Regions from separate parts of the Streptomyces inhibens genome, predicted to be linked through region 2. Evidence: riboswitches for the same ligand, from Rfam matches in the RefSeq annotation. Region 2 holds a riboswitch; the other holds the start of a gene.

Region 1 (10,974 bases), 3.0 Mb from region 2:
GGTGAGCGCTGCCGCGTGCGGGGGCTCGGCGTCGGATCAGCTCTCCGCCAACCCCTACGACGCGGGCGACCAGATCACGGCCAACACCCCCGACGGAAAGCAGAAAGCGGACCCCGACAAGCCGCTTGAGGTCTCCGTCAAGGGCGATGAGGCGCGGATCACGGACGTGACCGCCACCGATTCCACCGGCCGCTTCGTCCGCGGCGAACTGAGCGCCGACGGCAGGCACTGGCGTACCACCGTGCCACTGGCCGCCGGCACCCGCTACACGGTGCGGGTGAGCACCGAGGAGGAGGACGGTTCTCCCGGCCGCAAGACGCTCGTGGTCCACACCACGGATGCCGACGGCCAGTTGACCGCCGTCTTCGGCCCGGAGAGCGGCGAGTACGGCGTCGGCCAGCCGGTCACCGCCGAGCTGAGCCAGCCGATCAAGGACGTCAAGGCGCGGGCCATCGTGGAGAGCGCCCTGAAGGTCGACTCCATGCCGCGCGTCGAGGGCGCCTGGCACTGGGTGGACGACAAGAAGCTGCACTTCCGCCCCAAGACGTACTGGCCCGCCCACGCCACCATCTCGGTGCACAGCAACCTGGCCGGCCTGAAGATCGCCAAGGGGCTCTACGGCGGCACGTCCAAGCCCGTGAAGCTCACCACCGGCGACCGTGTGGAGGCCGTCACCGATGCCTCGGCGCACCAGATGACGGTGAAGCGCAACGGCGAGACGATCAACACCATCCCCGTCACCACCGGCAAACCCGGCTTCTCCACCCGTAACGGCGTCAAGGTCGTGCTCGGCAAGGAGAGCTTCGTACGGATGCGCAGTTCGACCGTCGGCATCGCCGCCGGGAGTTCGGAGGCCTACGACCTGCCGGTCCACTGGGCCACCCGGGTGACCTGGAGCGGTGAATATGTGCACGCCGCACCCTGGTCCGTCGGATCACAGGGCGCGGCGAACGTCAGCCACGGCTGTACGGGCATGTCCACGAACAACGCCCAGTGGTTCTTCAACACCGTGCGGGTCGGCGACATCGTCAAGGTCGTCAACAGCGGCGGCGACACCATGACGCCGTTCGACAACGGCTTCGGCGACTGGAACATGCCCTGGCAGGAATGGCGCGCCGGCAGCGCACTGAAGAGCAAGGCCTCCAGCACCACAGGAGCGGCCGAGCGCGAGCAGAATCCCGCCGACGACGCCCGGCTGCGCCCGGGGCTCTGAGGGGCTCTCAGCAGGCCGCTCAGGCCTGTACGAGGTGCTTTCGGCGCAGCAGGCCGGCCAGGGCGTCGGCGAAGGCCACCGGATCCAGCGGATGGGTCACCGCGGCGTCCGCCCGGCTCCAGGTGGCCAGCCAGGCGTCCTGCGGGCGGCCGATCAGCAGCAGCACCGGCGGGCACCGGAAGATCTCGTCCTTGATCTGCCGGCAGACACCCATCCCGCCCGCGGGCGCGGTCTCGCCGTCCAGCACACAGACGTCGATGCCGCCCTGCTCCAGGGCCTCCAGGACCGCCGGTGCGGTGGCGCACTCCAGGATCTCGATCTGCGGGACATCGGCGGCGGGGCGCCGTCCGGCCGCCAGCCGGACCTGCTCGCGGGTGTTGGCGTTGTCGCTGTAGACCAGCACCGTGGCAGTCGCCTGCATCGTTCCTCCACGCTTCGTAGCGGCACAGCATCGGGTGGGGCGGATGCTACTCCCGCGGCGGGTGCCCGCAGGAGGGGTTGAGCGGATCCAAGATCTGCCCGACGGGCCGTCAGGACCGGTCCCGGCGGCGCCGGAGGAGGCCGGTCCACGCCGGGCGTCCTCCCTTCGGGCGACGGCGGAATTGGGCCGTACGAGCAGGGCATACGTCCTTGACACACCGAACGGCACCCCCCGGAGTGAGGGCGGGATAAGCGACCGACATAATGTCGGTCGTGGCGACAGCAACGACAGTAGAAACCGGGCACGCGCACCCGTCGGTCAATCGGCCGAACCTCACCAGCGTCGGAACCATCATCTGGCTGAGTTCCGAGCTGATGTTCTTCGCGGCCCTCTTCGCGATGTACTTCACCCTTCGATCGGTGACCGGAGCCGAGTATTGGAAGGAATCCGCCGATGCGCTGAATCTTCCGTTCTCCGCGACCAACACCACGATCCTGGTGCTCAGCTCTCTGACCTGCCAGCTCGGCGTTTTCGCGGCCGAGCGTGGCGATGTCAAGAAGCTCCGGGCCTGGTTCGCGGTCACCTTCGTCATGGGTGCGATCTTCATCGGCGGTCAGGTCTTCGAGTACACGGAGCTGGTCAAGCACGAGGGCCTGTCGCTCTCGTCCGGCCCGTACGGCTCGGTGTTCTACCTGACCACCGGCTTCCACGGACTGCATGTGACGGGCGGTCTGATCGCCTTCCTGCTGGTCCTGGGCAGGACGTACGCGGCCAAGAGGTTCACCCACACGCAGGCCACCGCGGCCATCGTCGTGTCCTACTACTGGCACTTCGTCGATGTCGTCTGGATCGGCCTCTTCGCCACGATCTACCTGATCCGGTAACCGGTCCCGACCGACCCGCATATCAGACAGACATAGCCAAAGCATCGACGCAGAAGATCCTGACACCGGGGTAATCCGTGAAAAAGCTCTCCGCACGACGGCGCCATCCGCTGGCGGCGCTCGTCGTCCTACTCTTCGCGCTGGCGGTCACTGGGGGGCTGTACGCCGCGTTCGCGCCGGCGGACAAGGCTCAGGCCGATGACACCGCCCAGTCTCTTGCCATCAAGGAGGGCAAGAAGCTCTTCGCCGTGGGCTGCGCCAGCTGCCACGGCACCGGCGGTCAGGGCACCACCGACGGCCCCAGCCTGGTCGGCGTCGGCGCCGCGGCCGTGGACTTCCAGGTGGGCACCGGCCGTATGCCGGCCCAGCAGCCCGGCGCCCAGGTGCCGCGGAAGAAGAACATCTACACCAACGCCCAGATCGACCAGCTCGCGGCCTACGTCGCGTCGCTGGGCGCCGGTCCCACCGTGCCCGAGAAGTCGCAGTACAGCTCGGACGGTGCCGACATCGGCAAGGGCGGCGAACTGTTCCGCACCAACTGCGCGCAGTGCCATAACTTCACCGGTAAGGGCGGTGCCCTCACCAACGGCAAGTACGCGCCGACGCTCGAGGGCGTGGACCCGAAGCACATCTACGAGGCCATGGAAACCGGCCCGCAGAACATGCCCTCCTTCGGTGACGGCTCGCTGAGCAAGCAGAACAAGAAGGACATCATCGCGTACCTCGGCGCCGTCAACGGCGATGAATCCGAGAGCCCCGGCGGCCTCGACCTCGGCGGTCTCGGTCCGGTCAGTGAGGGTCTCTTCGGCTACATCTTCGGCCTGGGCGCGCTGGTCGCGGTCGCCATCTGGGTCGCAGCCCGGACTACGAAGGCCAAGAAGTCATGAGCGAGACTGGACGACACGAAGACGTGCCAGAAGAAATTCTGCCCAGTGAGCGGGAGACGGCTCACGAAGGCGTGGTGACCACGGCGGACAACCCGTTCGCCGACCCGGGCCTGCCGGCCCACGAGCACCGCGCCCAGGACATCGACGAGCGGGCCGCCAAGCGCTCCGAGCGCACCGTCGCCCTCCTCTTCCTGGTGTCCATGATCGCCACGGTCGGCTTCATCGCCGCGTACGTGGCCATCCCGATCGACAAGATCGTCTACATCTGGCCGCTCGGCTACATCAGCGGTCTGAACTTCGCGCTCGGTCTGACGCTCGGCGCGGCGCTCTTCTGCATCGGCGCCGGCGCGGTCCACTGGGCCCGCACGCTGATGTCGGACGAGGAGGTCGCCGACGAGCGGCACCCGATCCAGGCTCCGCCCGAGGTCAAGGCCAAGGTTCTGGCGGACTTCGCACAGGGTGCGAAGGAGTCGCAGTTCGGCCGCCGCAAGCTGATCCGCAACACGATGTTCGGTGCGCTGGCCCTGGTGCCGCTCTCCGGCGTGGTGCTGCTGCGCGACCTCGGTCCGCTGCCCGGTACGAAGCTGCGCACGACGAACTGGAAGAAGGGCGTCCGGCTCGTCAACCAGTCCACCAACCTCCCGCTGCGTCCCGAGGACATCGCGGTCGGCTCCCTGACGTTCGCCAAGCCCGAGGGGCTGGAGGACGACGACGAGGAGTTCGCGGAGAAGATCGCCAAGGACGCCCTGATGCTCGTGCGGATTCAGCCGCAGAACATCAAGGACAAGCACGAACTGTCCTGGTCGCACGAGGGCATCGTGGCGTACTCGAAGATCTGCACCCACGTGGGTTGCCCGATCAGCCTGTACGAGCAGCAGACGCACCACGTGCTCTGCCCCTGCCACCAGTCGACGTTCGACCTCTCTGACGGTGGTCGGGTGATCTTCGGTCCGGCCGGACACGCCCTGCCGCAGCTGCACATCACGGAGAAGGACGGCTTCCTGGAGGCCGCAAGCGGCTTCGAGGAGCCCGTCGGCCCGAGCTTCTGGGAGCGCGGATGAGTAACGAGACGAGCGCGACCACCACGCGCCGTGGCCAGGCGCCACGGGGCGAGCGGATCGCCGACTGGGCGGACGGCCGGCTGGGCATCTACAGCCTCGCCAAGTCCAATATGCGCAAGATCTTCCCGGACCACTGGTCCTTCATGCTGGGTGAGGTCGCGCTCTACAGCTTCATCATCATCATCCTGACCGGTGTCTATCTGACGCTGTTCTTCCACCCGAGCATGGCCGAGGTGACCTATCACGGTTCCTATGTGCCCATGCAGGGGATCCGGATGACGCAGGCCTTCGAGTCGACGCTGAACATCAGCTTCGACGTCCGGGGCGGTCTCCTTATAAGGCAGATCCACCACTGGGCCGCGCTGGTCTTCCTGGCCGCGATGATGGTCCACATGATGCGGGTGTTCTTCACCGGCGCCTTCCGCAAGCCGCGCGAGGTCAACTGGCTGTTCGGCTTCCTGCTGTTCGTGCTGGGCATGTTCACCGGCTTCACCGGCTACTCGCTCCCCGACGACCTGCTCTCCGGTACCGGTGTGCGGTTCATCGAGGGCGTCATCCTGGCGATGCCGCTGGTCGGCTCGTACCTGCAGATGTTCATCTTCGGCGGGGAGTTCCCGGGGCACGACATCATCCCGAGGTTCTTCACGGTGCACGTGCTGCTGCTGCCGGGCATCATGCTCGGCCTGCTGGTGGCGCACCTGATCCTGGTCTTCTACCACAAGCACACCCAGTTCCCGGGTGCCGGCAAGACCAACAACAATGTCGTGGGCATGCCGCTACTGCCGGTCTACATGGCCAAGGCCGGAGGCTTCTTCTTCCTGGTCTTCGGTGTGATCTCGGTGATCGCCGCGATCGCCAGCATCAACCCCGTGTGGGCCATAGGGCCGTACCGGCCGGACCAGGTCTCCACTGGTGCGCAGCCGGACTGGTACATGGGCTTCGCCGAGGGCCTCGTCCGTGTCATGCCGGGCTGGGAGTGGAACTTCTGGGGTCACACCGTCAACTTCGGTGTGCTGATCCCGATTCTGATCTTCCCGCTGGTCCTGGTCGCCATCGCGGTCTACCCGTTCGTCGAGTCCTGGGTCAAGGGTGACAAGCGCGAGCACCACATCCTGGACCGCCCGCGCAACGTCCCGACCCGTACCGGCTTCGGTGTGGCCTGGCTGGTCGCGTACTTCGTGATGCTGATCGGTGGCGGTAACGACCTGTGGGCCACGCACTTCCACCTGTCGCTCAACTCGCTCACCTGGTTCGTCCGGATCGGATTCTTCGTCCTTCCGGTGCTGGCCTTCATCGCCACCAAGCGGATCTGCATGGGTCTGCAGCGGCGCGACAAGGACAAGGTGCTGCACGGCCGCGAGTCGGGCATCATCAAGCGCCTGCCGCACGGTGAGTTCATCGAGGTCCACGAGCCGCTCAGCCAGGAGCAGCTGCACGTCCTCACGCAGCACGAGCAGCCCGAGCCGCTCGAGCTGGGCCCGGAGGTCGACGAGAACGGCGTCGAGCGCAAGCTGTCGCGCTCGCAGAAGCTGCGCGCCAAGCTCTCGAAGTCCTTCTACGGCGAGGACAACGTCATCGCCAAGCCCACGGTCGAGGAGTACCAGGAGATCACCAGCGGCCACGGCCACCACTGATCACCTCGGCGCCTCGTAGCGCACCGTAGGTAGTACGCCACCCAGAGGGCCCCGTCCGGCGATCGGACGGGGCCCTCCGGCATATCGCCGGCTCGGTAGGGTGACGGCATAAGCAGGAGACGAACCAGGAGCGTGGACCATGAACGTTGTGACCCCGGTTGGCGGCGACAGCGTGGCGGCCCGCACCTGGCCGGGCATCCTGAACGCCCTGCTCGACGGCCGTGACCTCGCCGCGGACGACACCGCCTGGGCGATGGACAAGATCATGCGGGGCGAGGCCAGCGACGCCCAGATCGCCGGGTTCGCGGTGGCGCTGCGGGCCAAGGGCGAGACCGTCGCGGAGATCTCCGGACTCGTCCGGACGATGTACGCGCACGCCCGGCTGATCGAGGTGCCGGGGCCGAGCGTCGATATCGTCGGCACCGGCGGCGACGGCGCCAAGACCGTCAATATCTCCACGATGTCCTCGATCGTGGTGGCCGGCACCGGCGCGAAGGTCGTCAAGCACGGCAACCGCGCGGCGTCCTCGGCCAGCGGCGCCTCCGACGTCCTGGAGAAGCTCGGCGTCAATCTCGATCTCACCCCGCGGCGGGTCGCCGAGGTCGCGGAGGAGGCGGGCATCACCTTCTGCTTCGCGGTGAAGTTCCACCCCGCGCTGCGCCATGTCGCCAATGCCCGCGGCCAGCTCGGCATCCGTACCACCTTCAATGTGCTGGGCCCGCTGACCAACCCCGCGAAGGTCCGCGCCCAGGCGACCGGCGTCGCGGACGCCCGGATGGCGCCGATCCTGGCCGGGGTGCTCGCCGAGCGCGGCTCCTCGGCGCTGGTGTTCCGCGGCGACGACGGTCTGGACGAGCTGACCACGACCGCGACCTCCCGGGTGTGGATCGTGCGGGACGGTGCGGTGCGCGAGGAGGCCTTCGACCCGCGGGACGTCGGGATTCCGCTGGTGCCGGTGGAGGCGCTGGGCGGTGCGGACGCCTCGTACAACGCGGATGTGGCCCGCCGGCTGCTGGACGGGGAGACCGGGCCGGTGCGTGAGGCGGTGCTGCTGAACTCCGCGGCGGCGCTGGTCGCGCTGGAGCCGGCCGACGCCCCGCTGGCGGAGCAGATCCGGGCCGGTATCGACAAGGCCGCCGCCTCGATCGACTCCGGGGCGGCCAAGCGGGTGCTGGAGCGCTGGGTGGCCGCCAGCAACGCATGAGCGGCCGGTGACGCAGAGTGTGACGCAAGCCCCAGTCCGTCATACGGACCGGGGCTTGTGCGTTGTTGATCGTGTGGCATGATGCTGCGCAGGTCACGAGTGACAGCGACATAGGCCCCGGCCCGCTGTCCGGCAACCCTCCTTCCGTGGCGGGGTGCCCCGGGTGATGACCAGGCCGCAGGCAGCGAGGTCTGCGGCAAGCGCGGATCCCTCGCCAGGGATCCTGGTCCTCGAGGGAGAACTTCCGTGAATCAGCGAATGCGATAGGGCCGACGGCCCCTTTTTCCGCACCCCTTTTCTTTTTACGCTGCGGCGCTCCGCCGTGCGCTGTGACGCACCCTGACGCGCCCGCCCCGCAGCGAATTCGCTTATCTCTCACGGGAGTTCGCCATGTCTGTTTCCGCCGTTGCCGCCGACCGCTCCGTTTGTGCCCCGCTGCCGGTTCTCGGCCGGGATGTCCTGGTCCCGCTCGTGACCGGCGGCGAGGTCGACTACGCCGCGCTGGACTACGCCGCCAGCGCGCCGGCGCTGCAGCGGGTCTGGGACGACGTGGCCGCCTACGCCCCGTACTACGGCAGCGTGCACCGCGGCGCCGGCTACCTCTCGCAGCTGTCCACCGACCTCTTCGAGAACAGCCGCGCCACCATCGCGAAGTTCCTCGGCTGTGGGCGACGGGAGGGCGACCAGGTCGTGTTCACCCGCTCCACCACCGACTCGCTCAACCTGCTCGCCGCCGTACTCCCGCAGAACACCCGGGTGTTCGTCTTCGAGACCGAGCACCACGCCTCGCTGCTGCCGTGGGAGCAGCGCCCGGACACCGCGGTGACGTATCTGAACGCGCCGCGCACCCCGCAGCAGGCGGTGGACACGCTGGAGAAGGCACTGGCCGAGCGCGAGCCGTACGGGCCGGCGCTGGTGTGTGTGACCGGTGCGTCGAATGTGACCGGTGAACTGTGGCCGGTGCGGGAGCTGGCGGCCGCCGCGCATGCGCACGGCGCGCGGATCGTGCTGGACGCGGCGCAGCTCGCCCCGCACCACCCCGTCGACATCGCGGAGCTCGACGTCGACTGGGTCGCCTTCTCCGGACACAAGCTGTACGCGCCGTTCGGCGCCGGTGTGCTGGCCGGCCGCGCCGACTGGCTGCAGGCCGCCGAGCCGTACCTCGCGGGTGGCGGCGCCAGCCGTAAGGTCTCCCGCCGTACGGACGGCGGTGTGGACGTCGAGTGGCACACCACCGCGGCCCGGCACGAGGCCGGTTCGCCGAACGTCATCGGCGCCTACGCCATCGCCTCCGCCTGCCAGGCGCTGACCGAGGCCGGTTTCGACGGTCTGGTCGCCCGCGAGCAGGAGCTGATCGCCCGTGTCCGCGAGGGCCTGGCCGAGGTGCCCGAGGTCAATGTGCTCTCGCTCTTCGGCGACGACGCCCCGCGGGTGGGCGTGCTCTCTTTCGTCGTCGAGGGCTGGAACAGCTCGCACTTCGCGGCCGCGCTGTCCGCCGAGTACGGCATCGGGGTGCGCGACGGGCTGTTCTGCGCGCACCCGCTCGTACGGACCCTGCTGGGCAGCGAGCCGCAGGAGCCGGGGGAGTGCGGTGCCCCGGAGACGGCGCCTGGCGAGCGTTCCTTGAACGCCATCCGGGTCAGTTTCGGCGCCGGCACCCCCGACGAGCATGTCGAGCGGTTCGTGCGGGCGGTCAAGGAGCTGGTGGCGGACGGCGCGCGCTGGAACTACCGCACCGAGGACGGGCGTTGCGTGCCCGACACCTCGGCCTGACGACGAGGACCGAGCGGTCTTCGCCGTCGGGCGCGGCGTCCAGGGCACGCCCTAGGACACGCCCTACGCGTCCAGGCCGATGGCGAAGGCCGCTTCGAGGTCGTGCTGGGAGTACGTACGGAAGGCGATATGCGTCTCCGTGGAGGCGACGCCCGGCACCTTGCTGATCCGGCCGGGGATGACATCCGCGAGGTCGTCGTGGGCGGCGACCCGCACCATGGCGATCAGGTCGTGCGCACCGGTGACCGAGTAGACCTCGCTGACGCCGTCCAGTGCGGCGATCTTCTCGGCGATCTCCGGGATCTGGTCCACGCTGGTCTTGATGAGCACGATCGACGTGATCACGGCTGGCTCTCTCCCTCGGTCGCCCGGACATTCCCCCTGGTGGCCCCCACACTATCCCTCCCGTAGCGGACCCATGCGTAGAGGAAACCGAGCGCGAAGCCGACCACATGCGCGAGGTAGGCGACACCGGGGCCGTGGGGGTCGTCCTGGGCGGCCTGCCACTGCAGGAAGAACCAGAACAACAGCACGATCCAGGCGGGAAAGCGCAGCGGCAGGAAGAACAGGAACGGGAAGACGCTGGTGACCCGGGCCTTGGGGAAGAGGTAGAGGAAGGCGCCCAGTACGCCGGAGATCGAGCCGGAGGCGCCCACCAGCGTCTGGCCCGAGCCGGCGTGTGCGGCCGCGTAGCCGAGCAGTGCCAGGTAGCCGATGATGAGGTAAAAGGCGGCGAACGGCAGCCGGCCCATCCGTGCCTCGGCCATCGCGCCGAAGACGTACAGAAACAGCATGTTGCCGAGCAGATGCAGCCAGCTGCCGTGGACGAACAGCGCGGTGAGCGGGGTGATCAGCGCCCGCGCCGAGCCGCTCCACAGATCCAGCGGGATCACGCCCCACCGCTCGAAATACGCGGTCTGGGCCTTCAACAGGGCGTCGCCGCTCCCGTATATCCGGTTCAGGCCGGAGGCGGGCCCGATCACGAAGACCGCGCAGCACAGGCAGATCAGGACATTCGTCATCCGTGAAAAGAGCGCTTTGAGGGAGCGGACGGGGTGCGCGGGACGGGTGAGACCGGGCAGACGAGGAGGAGAAGACGGCGCCGTCATGAAGCGATCATGGCTCAATGGGGGGCAATCGGGACAGAGTGCCTCGCCGCGTCCCGGCTCCTGGGCGGGGCCCGCACCGGCCCCCCATCAGGCCGTAGGGTTGCAGGCATAACCTTGCGAACTCCCGCAGTCCGACGGCGCACCGCGTGAACCGCACGACAGCACGAGATCGATGAGCACGAAAGAGGACGACACGATGGCTGTTCCCCTGCCGACGGCCGAAACCCGGTGGCGTTGCACGCTGTGCGGCAACCTCACGCGTTTCGATGTGACCCGTCAGTCCAAGGTCGTGGAGTACGTCCACCTGGACCTGGCCGGGGACCCGAAGGTGGAGGAGCGCGAGGTTCTCAGTGAGAGCATCGAGTCCGTGCGCTGCCGCTGGTGCAACGCGGTCGACCAGATCGAGCTGGTCGACCGTCCGGGCGCGAGCGCCTGAGATCGGAGCGATGCAGCCGTGGTGGACCGTCCAGAAGGGGAGCCGGGGGCCCAGCGTGACGACGCACCCGAGGGTGCGGCGGACGAAGTGCTCGACCGACCGCTGCCCGAGGGCGTACGGCGCCGGGTCGTGGCGCTCACCGCGGAGTCGTTCGGCGCGCTGACGGTCGCCGAACTCCCATCGCCGCTGCGGCAGTACGCCCGGTTCACCCCGACTCGTCGGGCCAAGTTCGCCGGAAACGCGATGGCCGCGGCGCTGGAGAGCGATGCGGTCTTCCGGCAGCGGATCGCGGCCAAGCTGCGCGAGGCCCAGCCGGAGCTGGCCGAGGCCCTGGACCACGGCAACCCGCCCG
Region 2 (10,974 bases):
GCACCACCGTCGACCGCGATGAAGCCGTACCCCTTCTCCGCGTTGAACCACTTGACGGTGCCCTGAGCCATGCCTAACTCCCCTATTACTGGCCCTTGCGCAGGACCGCACTCCGCGGACCCGGGTCAGACCTCACCCCGCGAAAGGCCCGTGGGGTGTGCGCCGGAACGCGTCGACCGCCGCTGAATGTATCTGCACAGATGCCCAGCGCAACAGGTCAATCGGACGAGAATTCTGGCGTCGGAGAATCGGCAATATCCGCTGAAGTCCCGGTTCTCCGGGGCAAGTCGGGCCAGGCATAGCGCACCTAAGCGACAAATGCCGCCCACACTTTGGACACAACTCTCCCCGTTCTCATATGCGTTCGGCACGCGCGCGGAGATATGCGGAGGGGGATCGCCCCAATGGTATCCCCTTTCACTAAACGGAATTGCCCCGTCCGATTTCAATGGACGGGGCAATTCCGGTCAAGAAGGTGAAGAGATGGCGCAAATTAGCACCCGCCGGCGACCGCCGGAATGATCGAGATACCCGCGCCGTTCGGAGTCGGCGTCTCCAGGCCCTGCTCGAAGCGCACATCATCGTCATTGACGTACACATTCACGAAACGGCGCAGCTTGCCGGCGTCGTCCAGTACACGGGCCGCGATGCCCTGGTGGTTCTTCTCCAGGTCGGCGATCACCTCGGAGAGGGTCGCGCCCTCGGCGGTGACCTCGGCCTCGCCGCCGGTGTACGTGCGGAGGATGGTGGGGATGCGGACCTTGACGCTCATGGTTCTGCCTTCCGGGGACAGGGGTTACGGAGTACGGGTTCGGGGCTGCGGCGCGGCCTCGTGCGCGGACCGGCCGGCGGCCTCAGCCGGCCAGGCCGGCCGCGCGGAACGCGTCCAGGTCCGGACGGATGGTGGCCGTGGGCCCGGAGGTCGGGGCGACGGCGTCAAGCGTCTTGAGGCCGTCACCGGTGTTGAGGATGACGGTGGTCAGGGTGGGGTCGAGCAGACCGTCCTCGATGAGCTTCTTGGTCACGCCGACGGTCACTCCGCCCGCGGTCTCCGCGAAGATGCCCTCGGTCCTGGCCAGCAGCTTGATCGCGTCCACGACCTGCTCGTCGTTGACATCCTCCACCGCACCGCCCGTACGGCGCGCGATGTCGAGCACATACGGCCCGTCGGCCGGGTTGCCGATGGCCAGCGACTTGGCGATGGTGTTCGGCTTCTGCGGGCGGACGACGTCGTGCCCGGCCTTGAAGGCCGTGGACACCGGCGAGCAGCCCTCCGCCTGGGCGCCGAAGATCTTGTAGGGCTTGTCCTCGACCAGGCCGAGGGCGATCAGCTCCTTGAGCCCCTTGTCGATCTTCGTCAGCTGCGAGCCGGACGCGATCGGGATGACGATCTGGTCCGGGAGCTGCCAGCCGAGCTGCTCGCAGATCTCGTACGCGAGGGTCTTGGAACCCTCGCCGTAGTACGGACGCAGATTGACGTTGACGAAGCCCCAGCCCTCACCGAGCGGGTCGCCGATGAGCTCCGAGCAGAAGCGGTTGACGTCGTCGTAGTTGCCCTCGATGCCCACCAGGTCGCCGCCGTAGACCGCGGCCATGACGACCTTTCCGGCCTCCAGGTCGTGCGGGATGAAGACGCAGGACTTGAAACCGGCGCGGCGGGCCGCGGCGCCGACCGCACCGGCGAGGTTGCCGGTGGAGGAGCAGGAGAGGGTGGTGAAGCCGAAGGCGCGGGCGGCCTCGACGGCGATCGCGACGACGCGGTCCTTGAAGGAGTGCGTCGGGTTGCCGGAGTCGTCCTTGACGTACAGACCGCCGGTGACGCCCAGCTCACGGGCGAGGTTGTCGGCCTTGACGAGCTTGGTGAAGCCCGGGTTCAGATTGGGCTTGTCGGCCACGTCGGTGGGGACGGGCAGCAGCGGGGCGTAGCGCCAGATGTTGTTCGGGCCGGCCTCGATCTGCTTCCGCAGGCTCTCGGGATCGCCGCTCGGCAGGTCGTAGGCGACTTCGAGCGGCCCGAAACATTCCTGGCACGCGAAGATCGGACCGAGGTCGAAGCGCGTTCCGCACTCGCGGCAGGAGAGCGCGACGGCAGGACCCAGAGCGACGGCGGGAGTGGTTTCGGTGACTTGCACAGCCATGGAGGCGAGGCCCTTTCTCCTCATCTTCCTCGCGGCGCATCTCGCCACGAGACGGATTTGGCACCTTCCCTAGCCGGGAGCCTCGCGCACGCGGGACGTTTTGCGTCCTGGCGGCAAGACCGGCTGGAGGGTTGCCGGGGCTTCAACGGGCCGTATCCCTCTGCCCCTCTGGATGAGCGGTATGGCACTGGGACGAAACCCAGGCGTTTGTGCGGCGGCGACCCCGACATGCGACGGTCATCCGCGTTGTTCAAGACTGTAACCGAAGGCACTGACAGTTGAGATAGTCGTCCGAACCGCGAGATGGATCACACGGGCCGCTGATACGGCGGCCACCGAGGAGTCGTAGACGTGCTGGAAGAGGTGGAGCGCTGGCTCAGCAGCCGCTCCTGGTCCGCCGCGGACCGTCCCCTGGGGCAGCTGGTGGAGGCCAAGCGCCAGACGGGCCGTACGGTCAGCGTCGTACTGCCCGCGCTCGACGAGGAAGCCACCGTCGGGGCGATCGTCACGGTCATCCGCGAGGAGCTGATGACCGACGCGGTCCCGCTCGTCGACGAGCTGGTGGTGCTGGACTCCGGCTCCACGGACCGCACCGCCGAGGTCGCGGCGGCGGCCGGCGCCCGGGTCGTCCACCGCGACAGCGTGCTGCCGCGGCTGCCCGCGGTGCCCGGCAAGGGCGAGGTGCTGTGGCGCTCACTGCTGGCCACCAGCGGCGACATCATCTGCTTCATCGACGCCGACCTGCGCGAATTCTCGTCCACCTTCGTCTCGGGGATCATCGGGCCGCTGCTGACGGATCCGGACATCCAATTCGTCAAGGCGATGTACGACCGTCCCCTGGAGACCGGCGGTGCCGGCTCCGGCGCCGGGCAGGGCGGCCGGGTCACCGAGCTGGTCGCCCGCCCGCTCCTCAATCTGCACTGGCCGCAGCTGGCCGGCTTCGTCCAGCCCCTGGGCGGCGAGTACGCGGCCCGCCGCTCCCTCCTGGAGCGGCTGCCGTTCCCGGTCGGCTACGGCGTGGAGCTCGGGCTGCTGGTCGACGCGCTGCACACTGTTGGTCTGGACGCACTCGCCCAGGTGGACGTCGGCGTGCGCAAGCACCGCCACCAGGGCGGCCAGGCGCTGGGCCGGATGGCCGCCGCGATCTACCGGACCGCCCAACTACGGTTGGCCCGCGGCCACTTGGTGCGGCCCCGGCTCACCCAGTTCGACCGCGGCGAGCAGGGCTTCGTGCCGCGCACGACGGACGTGGACACCGAGGAGCGGCCCCCGATGGCCGAAATTCCGGAGTACGCGGCGCGACGCGCGGCCTGACCGGCGCTCCGTACGTTTGCGCGGATCGGTGGCGGGTTAATGTCGCGACATGGTCTCCGAGCGCAGTGCGGTCCAGACAGGTGCCGAGGTTCTTGTCGCCTCCAATCGCGGTCCGGTCTCTTACGCCCTGGGGGAGGACGGCGCGCTGACCGCCAAGCGCGGCGGTGGCGGGCTGGTCTCCGGGCTGTCGGCCATCGGGCCCGACACGGACGCGGTGTGGGTGTGTGCCGCGCTCGGTGACGGCGACCGGGAGGCCGTACGGCAGACGGGTGGTGCGCTGCATCCCGGCGACACCGGCGGACAGCGCGTCCGGATGCTGGACATTCCGGCCGAGGTGTATGCCGCCGCCTACAACGGCATCGCGAACTCCGTGCTGTGGTTCGTCCACCACATGCTGTACCAGACGCCGCTGGAGCCGGCCTTCGGCGCGGAATTCCGGACGCAGTGGTCGTCGTACGAGGCCTACAACCGCGCCTTCGCCCAGGCGCTCACCGACGAGGCCGCCGAGGGCGCCGCGGTGCTGGTGCAGGACTACCACCTGGCCCTGGTGCCGGGCATGCTGCGGGAGCTGCGGCCCGACGTACGAATCTCCCATTTCTCGCACACTCCGTGGGCGCCGCCGGAGTACTTCCGGATACTGCCGGACGACATCGCCGAGCAGCTGCTGCGGGGGATGCTGGGCGCCGACCAACTCGGGTTCCTCACGCACCGCTGGGCGGACGCCTTCGCCGGATGCTGCGCCGCGGTGGTCGGCGGCACGGGGAACACCCGGATCGCCGTCCACGGGCTCGGCGCGGACGCCGAGTTCCTGCGGGAGCGGTCGCGGCGGGCGGATGTCGACGAGCGCCAGGCCACCCTGCGCGAGCAGATCGGTACGGATCCCGACGGCGCGCCCCGCAGGACCATCGTCCGGGTGGACCGCACCGAGCTGTCGAAGAACATCGTCCGGGGGCTGCTGGCCTACCGTCAGCTCCTGGTGGACCACCCGTCATGGCGCGAGCGCGTGGTGCATGTGGCCTTCGCCTATCCGTCGCGCCAGGACCTGGCCGTGTACCGGGAGTACACGGCGGAGGTCGGGCGGGTGGCCGAGGAGATCAACTCCGAGTACGGCACGCCGAGTTGGCGGCCGGTCGAGCTGCATGTGAAGGACGACTTCGCGCGGTCGCTGGCCGCGTACCGCCTGGCGGACGTGGCGCTGGTCAATCCGATCCGGGACGGGATGAATCTGGTCGCGAAGGAGATCCCGGTGGTCTCCGAGCAGGGCTGTGTGCTGGTGCTCTCCCGGGAGGCCGGCGCCCATGAGGAGTTGGGCACGGACGCCCTCACGGTCAATCCGTACGACGTCACGGGCACCGCGCGGGCGCTGCACGAGGCGCTGTCGATGGACGCCGGCGAGCGCGACGCACGCACGCAGCGGCTGGCGGCGGCGGCCACGGCGCTGCCGCCGGCGCAGTGGTTCCTGGAGCAGTTGCGGGCGTTGAAGGAGTGAGAGGGCAGTCCCGTCGGCGGGCACCGACCCAGGCGTCGGCCTAAGGGCTGTCCCGTAATCCCTGGCGGGCGCACGACGACAGCTACGGCACTCCCCCAGCTAACGCTGGGAGGTGCCCCCACGCCGCGTTGTCGGAACATCCGGATACACCCAGTATCCGGACGTCCCTCCGCCTTGCGATGCAGCTCGGCATCCGTACAGCGAATGAAGAGCCGAGACGGAGTGAGCGGTGGGGGCCCCTCCTGCGCCCTTAAGGCGTGGGGGAGAACGCAGTGCATCTGACGCCGTGCGCTGATCCACCAGGGATTACGGGACAGCCCTTAGCTGCCGGCCCGGGTTTCGGCGAGGCGGTCGGCCAGGGTGCCGAGCAGTCCCACGACGCCGGTCGGGCCGTCGACCACCAGGTCGGCGCGTTCGGCGAGTTCGGTGACCTCGTCGCTGCCGCTGCACACCAGGACGCCGGTGAGGCCGTCCGAGCGGAGCTTTTCGACGGCGGCGAAGGCGGCCAGGTCGCCGAGGTCGTCGCCGGCGTAGAGGACGGTGGCGGCGCCGGTCTCGCGGACCCATTCGGCGAGGGCGACGCCCTTGTCCATGCCCGGGGGGCGCAGTTCCAGGACGAAGCGGCCCGGTTCGACGATCAGGCCGTGGCGTTCGGCGAGCGCGGTGAGCGGGCGGCGCAGCCGGTCGAAGGTGCCCTGGGGGTCGGCGGCGCGGCGGGTGTGTACCGCGATGGCGTGGCCGCCCTTGCGCTCGATGGCGGTCTCGACCCAGGTGCCGTGCCAGACGCCGGAGGCGTCCAGGACGCCGGGGAGTTCGGCCTGTATGGCGGCGATGCCGGGGTGCGGGGCGGGGGCGTGGACGGTGCCGGTGGCGGCTTCCCAGCGCTCGGCGCCGTAGTGGCCGAGGACGGTGAGGTGGGCCAGGCCGGGGTTGTCCGCGAAGCCGCCGAGGCGGACCGCGACGGTGGCCGGGCGGCCGGTGATCACCGCGGCGGCGCGCAGCCGCGGGACGAGACGGGCGAGTGCGGCGACGGCGCCTTCATGGGCGCGGGCCTTTTCCGGGTCGGGGACGATATCGGCGAGGGTGCCGTCGAAGTCGAGGGCGACGACGGTGCGTTCCGGGTGCGCCAGCAGCGCGGCGAGGCCTTCGCGGCCGGCGGCGGTACGCGGTGTCGGCACGGATTCGGGTGTCGGCTGGGACTGCGGCGCGGCGTTCGGGGGGCTGCCCATGGCGCCGACCTTACCGGCGCCGGGCGGGCGTTGGGGGTAGCCGGGAGAGGGTGTACGGGCGCATCGGGGCGGCGGTCGGGCGCCGCCGTCACCGGCGGGCGCGGCGGGCGTCCCGTATCCGGCGCAGGCGGTTGACGGTGACGGGGTCGTGGGCGAGCGCGCGGGGGTCGTCCAGCAGGGCGTTGAGGAGTTGGTAGTAGCGGGTCGGGGAGATGCCGAGCTGCTCGCGGATGGCGCGCTCCTTGGGGCCGGGGCCCGGCCAGGAGCGACGCTCGACGGCGAGGACGGCCTCGTCGCGGGCGGAGAGGCCGGCGGCGGGCTCGCGGGTCCCGGGCTCGTCGGCCGAACCGGTGGCCGGAGCGCCCGGACCGGCGGCCGGAGCACCTGTACCGGCCGGAGCACCCGAACCGGCCGGAGCACCCGGAGCACCCGGACCGGCAGAAGCGCCCGCACCGGCCGAGGGGTCCCTGCCCTCCGCCCCGCCCGTGTCCTGCGTACCGCCCGCCATCACGCTTCCACGATAAGCGCACGGTCGGACAATGCCCGGCACGTCGCCCCGGCCGCCGTACGCCCGCGCACCTGCCCGTACACCCTCCCCCGGCTCTCGCCGGGAGGTACCGCCGGCATCCGTCCGCACACCGTCATTGGGCGGCGTTGTCGGCCGTGTCCGCCATGTTCTGGAGGTCGGTGAGCACACCGGCCGGATTGCCCTTCGGGCCGACCGCGGCGCCCATCCTGGCCTTGATGTTCTTGGAGACCATGGGCCAGGAGGTCTTGTTCGCGGGGTAGAACTCGGCGGTGGCGAGCTGCTTGAGGAAGCCGTGCAGCTTGCTGTACTTGTCGTCGGCGAGCATCGCCTGGGAGGCGGAGGCGGTGACCGGCAGCAGGCCGTATTCGCCGGAGAACTCCTCGACGTTCTTCGCGCTGTAGACGAAGTCCAGGAACTTGCCGACCTGGGTACGGTGGCCGCCCTGCTTGAAGGCCATCATCCAGTCGGCGACACCCATGGTGGCCTTGGCCTTGCCGTTGATGCCGGGCAGCTCGACGGTGCCGTAGTCGATGCCCTTGTCCTCGGCCTGCTTCATCAGGGTGGGGTGGCCGTTGAGCATGCCGACCTTGCCCTCGGCGAAGCCCTGGAAGGCGTCCTCGCGGTTGAGCTTGGCGGGGTCGGTGCCGGTCAGGCCCTTGCCGACGAGGTCGTCCTTCAGCCAGTTGAAGGTCTTGACGTTCTCCCGGGAGTCGATCCGGTACTTGCCGATGCTGTCGATGTAGCCGCCGCCACCACTGAGCAGCCACATCAGCGTCTCGGCCTGGGTCTCCTCCGGGCCGAGCGGCAGCGCGAACGGCATCTTCACGCCGTGCGCCTTCAGCAGCTGGGCGTCGCGGGCGATGTCGTTCCAGCTCTGCGGCGGGGCGGTGATGCCGGCCTGGGTGAACAGCTTCTTGTTGTAGAAGAGCCGCCGGGTGCTGGCGCCGAAGGGCATGCCGTACTGCACCCGGTTGTACTCGCCGGCCTCCGCGAGGGAGGTGGTGAAATCGGCCTGGGTGGGGATGGAGAGCAGCTCGTCGGCGCTGTAGAGCTTGCCCTTGGCGGCGTAGTCGGCGTACGCGCCTATCTGTGCGAGGTCCGGGGCGTGGCCGTCCTCGACCAGGTTCTCGACCTTCTTGTCGACGTCCGTCCAGCTGTAGACCTCGACATCGATCTTGATGTCGGGGTTCTTCTTCTCGAAGGCGCGGGCGAGCTGGTCCCAGTAGTGCTGGGAACCGTTGGACCTGCTGTCGCCGTAATCCGCCGCGATCAGCTTGAGGGTGACCTCGCCGTCGCTGCCCGAGCCGCTGCCGCAGCCGGTAAGAGTCAGTGTCATGGAGGTGGCGATTGTCGCCGCCGCCAGGCTCAAGTACCGCCGCTGCACCGCTTTTGCCGCCTTTTGTGCCGAAATTACGTGTTCTTGCCGGGGCATGCCCCGCCGTCTCGGGGATCGCCCTCGATCGGCATGAACAGCGAGTCTCTCCCGCGTTCTTTACAAGGTCTACACCACCCCCCCTCTTCCCCCGGAATCGACCTTCCCGCAGGTCCCCGGCACGATCCGCACGGTGAGTGGACTAGACCTTTCAGGGCGGATCGCGCGAAACTGTTCCCGTGAGACACGTCATCGCCCTTGATGTGGGCGGCACCGGGATGAAAGCCGCCCTCGTAGGGGTGGATGCCGCGCCGACCGGAAGGACGCCCCCCGTTCTGCTGTACGAGGCGCGGCGCCCCACCGGCCGCGAGCGCGGCCCCGACGCGGTCGTCGAGGCCATCCTCGACTTCGCCGACGAGCTCCGCGACCTCGGCACGGCACGCTACGGCGCCCCCGCCCTGGCCGCCGGCGTCGCCGTCCCCGGCATCGTCGACGAGCGGTCGGGCACCGCCGTCTACGCCGCGAACCTCGGCTGGCGGGACGTACCGATGCGGGCGCTGCTGTCCGAACGGCTCGGCGGGGTGCCGGTCGCCCTCGGCCACGACGTACGCACCGGCGGCCTGGCCGAGGGCCGGATCGGCGCCGGCCAGGACGCCGACCGCTTTCTGTTCGTGCCGCTGGGCACCGGCATCGCGGGCGCCATCGGCATCGGCGGCCGGATCGAGGCCGGTGCGCACGGCAGCGCCGGCGAGATCGGCCACATCGTCGTACGGCCCGGCGGGCGGGCATGCGGCTGCGGGCAGCGCGGCTGTCTGGAGACGCTGGCCTCGGCCGCCGCGGTCGGCCGTGACTGGGCGGCGGCCTGCGGCGATCCGCAGGCCAGCGCGGCGGACGCGGCCAAGGCCGTGGAGTCCGGCGACGCACGCGCCCACACCGTGTGGCACAACGCGGTGGACGCGCTCGCCGACGGTCTGGTCACCGGGCTCACCCTGCTCGACCCGAAGACGCTGATCATCGGCGGCGGGCTCGCCGAGGCGGGCGACACGCTGTTCACACCTCTGCGGGAAGCGGTCCGCCGACGCGTTACGTTCCAGCGGCTCCCCTCGATCGTTCCGGCGGCCCTGGGGGACGCCGCCGGGTGCCTGGGCGCAGGACTGCTCGCCTGGGATCTTCTCTCCACGGAGGTAACCGCCTGATGGCACAACAACAGTCCGCGCAACGGCCCTCGGACCCCCGACGCACCGTCCTGGCCGGCGCCCGGATCGCCCGGCCGTCCGGCGTTGTCGAGACCGGCCGGTTGACCGTCGAGGGCAGCCGGATCGCCGCCATCCGCAGCCGCGACGCCGACCTCGAAGAGAGCGGCAGCGAAAGCGTCGTGGATCTCTCGGGCCATCTCATCGTGCCCGGCTTCGTCGATATGCACGTCCACGGCGGAGGTGGCGGCTCCTTCTCGTCCGCCGACCCCGACGAGTGCATGACCGTCGTCGACACCCACCGCAGGCACGGCACCACCTCGATGCTCGCCTCCACCGTCACCGGCGAGCTGGCCGACCTCGCCCGGCAGGCCGCGGTGCTCGCCGAACTCGTCCAGCAGGGCGAGCTGGCCGGGATCCACTTCGAGGGCCCGTTCATCTCCCCGGACCGCTGCGGCGCCCACCAGCCGGGGCTGCTGCGCGAGCCGGACCCGTCCGACGTCCGCAAGCTCATCGACGCCGCGCACGGCACCGCGGCGATGATGACCCTCGCCCCCGAACTGCCCGGCGGCCTGGAGTCCGTACGGCTGCTCGCCGACGCCGGCGTGATCGCCGCCGTCGGCCACACCGACTCCTCCTACGACGCCACCCTCCAGGCCATCGACGCGGGCGCCACCGTCGCCACCCACCTCTTCAACGCGATGCCCGCACTGGGCCACCGCGCCCCCGGGCCGGTCGCCGCCCTCCTGGAGGACGAGCGGATCACCGTCGAGCTGATCAACGACGGCACCCATCTACACCCCTCGATCCTGCAGTTGGCGGTCCGCGAGGCGGGCGCCGAACGGGTCGCCTTCATCACCGACGCCATGGGCGCGGCCGGCATGAACGACGGGATGTACCCGCTCGGCCCGATGCGGGTCGAGGTCAAGGACGGCGTCGCACGGATCAGCGACGGCCCGACGGCCGGCTCCATCGCCGGCTCCACGCTCACCCTGGACCGCGCCTTCCGACGTGCCGTCACCGTCGACGGCCTGACGATCGACCAGACCGTACGCGCCCTCTCGGCCAACCCGGCCCGCCTCCTGGGCATCGACGACCGGGTCGGCTCCCTGCAGACCGGCAAGGACGCCGACCTGGTGGTGCTGGATCCGGCATACGACCTGGTGGGCGTCATGCGCCGGGGCGAGTGGCTGGTACGCCCCCCGGGTGCGTAACGCTCCGCGACCACAGCGGAACAACTACGCAGCCTGCCGCCCCTCCAGGTAGCCGTGCGTCACACGGTGGTTGGCCCGGGTCTGGGCCAACCACCACCGGCGATGGCATGATCGCTCGCGCACTTGTCCGTATGCCGCCGCGCGCGGTTGCCACACCGACGGCCGCCCGGCCATGACTTGCCCGGAGGGGCGACCATGATCCTTACGGTCACGCTGAACGCCGCCCTGGACATCACCTATCGCGTTCCCCGGCTCCGTCCGCACAGCACGAACCGGATCACCGAGGTGTCCGAACGCCCCGGCGGCAAGGGCCTGAACGTCGCCCGCGTGCTGGCCGCGCTCGGCCACCGTACGGTCGCCACCGGCTTCGCGGGCGGCGGCACCGGCGACGCACTGCGCGCCCTGCTCGCCGAGACCGACGTCACCGACGCCCTGGTCCCGGTCGGCGGCGCCTCCCGCCGCACCGTCGCCGTCGTCGACGAGACCACCGGCGACA

Evidence for each region. A riboswitch is a leader RNA that binds a small molecule or an ion and turns the genes downstream of it on or off. The one in region 2 is predicted to bind S-adenosylmethionine.
Region 1: linked by a shared signal. The riboswitch ahead of KI385_RS13295 (aminotransferase class V-fold PLP-dependent enzyme) and the one ahead of thrC (threonine synthase) in region 2 are both predicted to bind S-adenosylmethionine.

Annotation. Positions count from the first base shown of each region.
Region 1 is NZ_CP084681.1:2,869,610-2,880,583, reverse strand. Features, by position in the region: gene KI385_RS13330 (L,D-transpeptidase) at 1-1,213, shown strand, start outside; gene KI385_RS13325 (DNA-binding transcriptional response regulator) at 1,233-1,634, opposite strand; gene ctaE (aa3-type cytochrome oxidase subunit III) at 1,898-2,518, shown strand; gene qcrC (cytochrome bc1 complex diheme cytochrome c subunit) at 2,596-3,405, shown strand; gene qcrA (cytochrome bc1 complex Rieske iron-sulfur subunit) at 3,402-4,466, shown strand; gene qcrB (cytochrome bc1 complex cytochrome b subunit) at 4,463-6,100, shown strand; gene trpD (anthranilate phosphoribosyltransferase) at 6,240-7,304, shown strand; SAM riboswitch class IV at 7,396-7,513, shown strand; gene KI385_RS13295 (aminotransferase class V-fold PLP-dependent enzyme) at 7,695-9,077, shown strand; gene KI385_RS13290 (Lrp/AsnC family transcriptional regulator) at 9,141-9,422, opposite strand; gene KI385_RS13285 (rhomboid family intramembrane serine protease) at 9,419-10,099, opposite strand; gene KI385_RS13280 (hypothetical protein) at 10,383-10,622, shown strand; gene KI385_RS13275 (NYN domain-containing protein) at 10,641-10,974, shown strand, end outside.
Region 2 is NZ_CP084681.1:5,892,022-5,902,995, reverse strand. Features, by position in the region: gene KI385_RS26965 (cold-shock protein) at 1-71, opposite strand, end outside; gene KI385_RS26960 (MoaD/ThiS family protein) at 494-772, opposite strand; gene thrC (threonine synthase) at 855-2,138, opposite strand; SAM riboswitch class I at 2,156-2,317, opposite strand; gene KI385_RS26950 (glucosyl-3-phosphoglycerate synthase) at 2,490-3,452, shown strand; gene KI385_RS26945 (alpha,alpha-trehalose-phosphate synthase (UDP-forming)) at 3,502-4,941, shown strand; gene otsB (trehalose-phosphatase) at 5,262-6,170, opposite strand; gene KI385_RS26935 (DUF3263 domain-containing protein) at 6,259-6,678, opposite strand; gene KI385_RS26930 (extracellular solute-binding protein) at 6,812-8,083, opposite strand; gene KI385_RS26925 (ROK family protein) at 8,311-9,267, shown strand; gene nagA (N-acetylglucosamine-6-phosphate deacetylase) at 9,267-10,478, shown strand; gene KI385_RS26915 (1-phosphofructokinase family hexose kinase) at 10,674-10,974, shown strand, end outside.